Orrella dioscoreae: one gene and its partner. The protein of the gene in region 2 interacts with the protein of the main gene of each other region in a pairwise test. Links are inferred from orthologs where the notes say so. Each region holds a gene or a part of one and is shown on either strand. Other genes may lie near its edges.

What was found.
Region 1: the proteins of ODI_RS21435 (region 2) and ndk interact in binary tests that used the Escherichia coli proteins (3 or more experiments, as listed by UniProt). The link is inferred for Orrella dioscoreae from one-to-one orthologs.

Annotation. Positions count from the first base shown.
Region 1 is NZ_LT907988.1:2,118,279-2,121,505, forward strand. What follows is about bases 167-3,078. They hold ndk (nucleoside-diphosphate kinase), read left to right. Parts: upstream 167-1,364; coding sequence 1,365-1,793; downstream 1,794-3,078. Other genes in these bases: ODI_RS09880 (valine--tRNA ligase), read right to left, coding at 167-1,002; rlmN (23S rRNA (adenine(2503)-C(2))-methyltransferase RlmN), read left to right, coding at 1,819-2,976; ODI_RS09895 (helix-turn-helix domain-containing protein), read left to right, coding at 2,973-3,078. In the rest of the region: more of ODI_RS09880, read right to left, coding at 1-166; more of ODI_RS09895, read left to right, coding at 3,079-3,227. UniProt on the Escherichia coli protein: Major role in the synthesis of nucleoside triphosphates other than ATP. The ATP gamma phosphate is transferred to the NDP beta phosphate via a ping-pong mechanism, using a phosphorylated active-site intermediate.
Region 2 is NZ_LT907988.1:4,682,471-4,685,499, reverse strand. The notes cover bases 65-2,778. They hold ODI_RS21435 (5-formyltetrahydrofolate cyclo-ligase), read right to left. Parts: upstream 1,883-2,778; coding sequence 1,247-1,882; downstream 65-1,246. Other genes in these bases: ODI_RS21430 (lytic transglycosylase domain-containing protein), read left to right, coding at 1,896-2,778; ODI_RS21440 (hypothetical protein), read right to left, coding at 372-1,241. Outside these bases: more of ODI_RS21430, read left to right, coding at 2,779-3,029. UniProt on the Escherichia coli protein: Involved in the removal of 5-formyltetrahydrofolate.

The DNA of each region.
Region 1 (3,227 bases), 2.6 Mb from region 2 along the record:
GCCGTTCTCGTTGACGTGCGCGTCCAGCGTGAAGATCACGATGAGCGGCAGCTTGTGGCGCTGCGCGCAGGCATAGTCGTTGAAGTCGTGCGCGCCGGTGATCTTGACGCAGCCCGTGCCGAAGGCCGGGTCGACGAAGTCGTCGGCAATGATCGGAATGTTGCGGTCGCACAGCGGCAGCTCGACCTGCTTGCCGACCAGATGGCGATAGCGCTCGTCGTCGGGATGCACGCACAGTGCGCCGTCGGCCAGCATGGTTTCCGGGCGCGTGGTGGCGATCGTCATGCCGCGCAGCGTGACCGTGTTGCCGTCCTTGTCGGTGATCGTCTGCGGTCCGTCGACAAAGGGGTATTCGATGTGCCACAGGAAGCCGTCGGTCTCTTCCGACACCACTTCCAGGTCGGACACGGCGGTGAGCAGCTTGGGATCCCAGTTCACCAGGCGCTTGCCGCGATAGATCAGGCCTTCGCGGTACAGGCGCACGAAGGTTTCCACGACGCCGCGCGACATGCGCTCGTCCATGGTGAAGTATTCGCGCGGCCAGTCGGCCGAGGCGCCCAGGCGGCGCACCTGGCTGGTGATGGTGCTGCCGGACTGTTCCTTCCACGCCCAGACCTTCTCGACGAAGGCCTCGCGGCCCAGGTCGTGGCGCGAGACCTTCTGGGCGTCCAGCTGGCGCTCGACCACGATCTGCGTGGCGATGCCGGCATGGTCGGTGCCGGGCACGAAGACCGTGTCGTCACCCTTCATGCGGTGGTAGCGCACCAGCCCGTCCATGATGGTCTGGTTGAAGGCGTGGCCCATGTGCAGGGTGCCCGTCACGTTGGGCGGGGGAAACTGGATGGCGTAGGGCGCGGCGACGCCGCCATCGGCGGGTTGTACGTGCTGGCCGGCCTTGAAGTAACCCCGGCGCTCCCACTCGGCGTACCAGCGCGACTCGAGCTCGGCGGGTTCGAAGCTCTTGGACAGTTCGGGCGTATCGGCGGAGGCGGGGGCAGTCATGAACGGGAATTCCGGGGTGATGGGGCTGTCGAATAAGGGCCGGCGTGGCGGCGGGCGGGGCGAAATGCGGGGCAAAAGCCGCCGCGCCCGGTGCTCGCGCCATGAGGCGAACCCGCAATTCTAAGAGATATGGATTGAAGCCTTGGCATGCTAGAATTCCGGGTTAGTGAAAATATTCGCGAAGTGTCTGAATTCATTCAACAAATTCAGGTCAAACAAAGTTGCCGGGAAAAGTGCTGCCCGCGGTGTTGTCCGTGTGTTGCCCGCCAGCTTTGTCCAGCAAAAATCACTCGGCGGACCCGCCGACAAGTTCGCTGCTCAGCCCGCTGAGCAAACCATTGAAGAAACCGGAGTTTTCCAGCATGTCCACTATTGAGCGCACCCTCTCGATCATCAAGCCCGACGCCGTCGCCAAGAACGTCATCGGCCAGATCGTGTCCCGCTTCGAACAAGCCGGCCTGAAGGTCGTGGCTGCCCGCCTGACCCAACTGTCGCGCGCCGAAGCCGAGCGCTTCTACGCCGTGCACAGCGCCCGTCCTTTCTTCAAGGACCTGGTCGACTTCATGATCTCGGGCCCCGTGTTCGTGCAAGTCCTGGAAGGCGAGAACGCCATCCTGAAGAACCGTGACCTGATGGGCGCCACGGACCCCAAGAAGGCAGAGAAGGGCACCATCCGCGCCGACTTCGCCGACAGCATCGACGCCAACGCCGTGCACGGTTCGGACGCCCCCGAAACCGCCGCCGTCGAAGTCGCTTTCTTCTTCCCCCAGATCGACGTCCACGGCCGCTAAGCCACCGGACCCGGTCCCCCGCGCCATGACTGCCGCCCCCTCCGTCAACCTGCTTGGACTCGATTCCGCCGCGCTTGCCGACCTCGTCGGACAGTGGGGGGGGAAGCCGTTTCGCGCCAAGCAGTTGATGCGGTGGGTGCACCAGCGTGGCGTGGGCGACTTCGACGCCATGAGCGACTTGGCGCGCGATTTCCGCGCCCAGCTCGCCGGCCAGGCCGAGATCGCCACCCCGCCCGTGCTCACCGAGCAACGCTCCACCGACGGCACCCGCAAGTGGTTGTTCGACGTGGGGCAGGGCAATGCCATCGAGACCGTCTTCATCCCCGAGGACGACCGGGGCACATTGTGCATTTCCAGCCAGGCCGGCTGTACCGTGGCCTGCCGCTTCTGTTCCACCGGCCATCAGGGGTTCAACCGGAACCTGACGACCGCCGAAATCATCGGCCAGCTGTGGCATGCCCGCCGGACCCTGTCCGACGACTCGGGCTCCGCGCGCCTGGCCGGCGCCGGCCAGGCCGATGCGCCCGCCAAGCTGATCAGCAACGTGGTCATGATGGGCATGGGCGAACCCCTGCTCAACTACGAGCCCGTGCTGGCGGCGCTGCGCCTCATGCTCGACGACAACGCCTATGGCCTGTCGCGCCGCCGCGTCACGGTGTCCACGTCCGGCGTGGTGCCCATGATGGACAAGCTGGGCCGCGATTGCCCGGTGGCGCTGGCCGTCTCGCTGCACGCGCCCAACGACGCGCTGCGCGACGATCTCGTGCCGCTGAACCGCAAGTACCCGCTGGCCGAGCTGCTGGCCGCCTGCGAGCGCTACCTCGAACACGCGCCGCGTGATTTCATCACTTTCGAATACTGCATGCTCGACGGCGTCAATGACTCCGACGCGCATGCCCGCGAACTGGTGCGCATCGCGCGCCAGGTCCGTTGCAAGCTCAACCTGATCCCTTTCAACCCCTTCCCGCAGTCGGGGCTCAAGCGCTCGCCCGCGGCGCGCGTGAAGCAGTTCGCGCAGCGCCTGATGGACGCCGACGTGCTGACCACCGTGCGCAAGACGCGCGGCGACGACATCGACGCCGCCTGCGGCCAGTTGGCCGGGGATGTGAAGGATCGCACCCGCATCACCGAACGCCTGTCCACCCGCAAGAACGCCATTCCTATCGTGGAGCTCCGCGCATGAAGCTGGATACCGCCGCAGTTCCCGCCCCTGCGCGCGCGCAGGCCGTGGGTGCCAGTGGGCAGCCTGCGGCGTCGGCTTCCAGCGTGGCGGCCTCCGCGTCGGTGGGGCCCGCGCTGCGCGCCTTGCGCCAGGCCAAGGGCCTGTCGCTGGAAGAAGTGTCCCGCCGCCTGAAATTCTCCGCCCGCCAGATCTCGGCCCTCGAGGAAGAGCGCTGGAAGGACCTGCCCAGCGGCGTGTCGCTGCGCGGGCTG
Region 2 (3,029 bases):
GGCGATTCCTGTGGCGGGCCGCCACTGGGGGCGGCCGCGGTGCTGAAGGGGCCCACTTGGCTCGGCATATGCAAGCAAGCAGCGTGCCATGCTGAAGGCGGCTTGCCAGCCTATGCGCGAATCCGGCGCGCAATTGTCACGGCGGCGTAACCGCGTGCCCTATTGTGTGGCGGGGTCTGTCGGCGCGTAAAGGGTGAGGTGCAGCATGGCACGGTGCATGCCACGGCGGGCGGCACCGCGCTGGTGCCCTCGGACTGCCGGCGTGCCTTGCCGTGGTGCGTGACGCGATGCGCAAAAAACGGAGCGTTTGCGCCACCCGTCGTAGCATCCGCACGCAAATTACCCGGGTGTTGTCACACTCGGCCACGCGGTCAGCTGGCCTGCCGGGCGGCAAGCAGGAAAACCCGGGCGTCCCGGACCTGGCCATCCTGCAGGGTCAGGCACAGGTGGCTGATGCCGCGCTTGGCCGGGCCGCCGTTGGCGTGCCCGTCCAGCCGGGCGGGCCAGGCGAGCGCCGCCAGGGCGGCTGCCTCGGTGGCCAGGCCGCGCTCGCGCAAGGCGTCCAGCATCAGGCGCCAGCGTGCGGCGGGATCGGGATTGCCGCGGCTGACCAGCAGCTCCAGGCCCCAGCGGGGACGAGGGCCTTGCGCATCGATATCGAAGGTGGCGACGCAGCGGTCGGCGAGGCTGGCCAGCGCGTGGGCCGTGTCGCCCAGCCGCTGGTGGGGAGGGCATCCCAGTGGCAGGTGCGAGACGTAGCAGCGTATCGGCTGGCCGGGGCGGCGGTCCAGCCAGCCGATGTTGTCCAGCGTGGCCTCGGGCGGGAAAGCCACCAGGCAGGCCTGCGCGCGCGCCACGGTGTCCGGCGGCACGCCCAGCGCATGCAGGGCCTCGGCCACGCGCGGGGTGTCGGCGGCATGCACGCCGGGCGGCACCAGCGGCAGGGGCACGCTGGCATCGCCGGCGTCGTTGCGGGTGTAACGCAGATAGGCGTGGCTCAGTCCGCCGGGCAGGCCCGCGGCCGCCATTTCGGTCTCGCCGCGCAGGGCCAGGTACAGGTGCGCGCGCAGGCCGGGGGTCAGGCCGCACTCCAGCGCGAATGCGGCGGCGGGCGGCGTGTCGGACGAGGCGGCCAGCCGGTCGAAGGCGCCGCGTGCCACGGCGTCGAGGAGCACCTCGGGAACGTCGGGCCCGTGGGCGCGCCACAACGCATGGAAAGCGCCTTCGCGCGGCGTCGTCATGGGACTCAGCGTGGCGCCGGGGCGGCCGGGAGCCAGCCGGCGGGCGTCAGGATGGCGTCGAGCCGGACATCGTGCGGCGCGGCCTGATAGTCGGGATCGTCGATGCGTCCTTCGGTCCAGGCGATGCCGATGGTGACGGGCGAGGGGCCGGACTCGCGCAGGGCGGCCAGCGTGCGGTCGTAATAGCCGCCGCCGTAGCCCAGGCGGTCGGCCTGGCGGGTGTAGCCCAGCGTGGGCACCAGCACGACATCGGGGCGCTCCGGCGTGCCCAGCGGCGGCACCGGGATGCCATAGGCGCCCGGGCGCATCGGCGTGTCGGGCGTCCAGCGATGGAAGCGCAGCGGCGCGCGCGTTTCTTCGATGACGGGCAGCAGCACGGTCATGCCGGCGTCGGCCCACTGGCTCAGCAAGGGGCGCAGGTCGGGCTCGTCTTCCATGGGCCAGAACGCGGCGACCGAGCGGGGCGCCTGGCGGCCTTCCGAGACGGCGGTATCGCGGTTCACGCCCAGCCAGGTGAAGAGCCGTCCGCGCATCAGCAGCGCGCCGCGGCGGCGCTCGTCGGCGGGCACATTCGCGCGTGCCTCGCGCAATCGCTTGCGCAGCGCGACTGCGTTATCCTGTGCGCTGTTTTGAGTGTTCATGCGGGCTGACACGATGTTCCTGGTTTCAGAGCTACGAAAGTATCAGAAATCCGGCCGGGGCGTCCTGGCGCGCGGCCGCGGGGCCGGTGCGTTGACGCTGGCCGTGATTTCCGCCGCCCTCGGGGCGGCTGTTGGGGCCGCGCCCGCTGCCGCCCAGACCGTGCGGCAGGCGGTGCAGCCTGCACAGCCCCAGACGCCGCAGGAGGCCGTGGCGGCCGCCCGCGATGCGGTCAACAAGCGCCAGTGGGCGCAATTGCCGCCGCTGGTGTCGCGCGCCAAGGGCGATCCCCTGGCCATGTATGCCGAATACTGGCTGCTGCGCTATCGCCTGAACGCGTCTTCGGTGCCGACGCCCGCCGCGGATCTCGAGGATTTCATGCGGCGTAACCAGGGCGCCTACCTGGCCGACCGCCTGCGTGGCGACTGGGTGCTGGCCGCCACGCGCTCGGGCGATTTCGCCACCGCGCGCCGCCTGGGCGAGGTCGTGGCCGCCACCGACCAGGTGAAGTGCGCGCAACTGGAGGCCGCGCACCTGGGCGGCCAACGCGCCACGCCCGCGCAAGCCCAGGCTGTCTTCACGCCGGGCTCTGCCTGTTGGGACCTCTATGACCAACTGGTCGCCGACCGGGTGCTGGGCCCGCAGCAGTTGATCCCGGCGCTGCGCGACGCGCTGGAAGCCAACAAGCGCGACGATGCGCGCCGCTATGCGGTGTATGTGTTCGAGCCCGCGCAACTGCGCGATTACGACGCGCTGATGAAGGATCCCATGAAGTGGCTGGTGCGCCAGCCGCGTCCGGTCAAGGGCGACATGGAGCGCGAGCTGGTGGCCGTGGCGCTGTCGCGCCTGGCGCGCAGCGACATGACGCCCGGCGAGGCCTATCTGCGCCGCGAGTGGGAGGGCCTGCCGCGCGAACTGAAGCAGTGGGTCTACAGCCAGTTCGCCCTGGTGGCGGTGCTCAATCTCGATGATCGTGCCCACGAGTGGTACAAGCACGCGGGTGACGTGCGCATGAGCGAATACAACCACGCCTGGCGCGTGCGTGCCGCCTTGCGCCAGCCGAAGATCGACTGGGCGTGGGTCATGAAGTCCATCAGCCAGATGCCGGCCTCGCAGCAGGCCGAGCCCGTCTGGGTGTACTGGCATGCG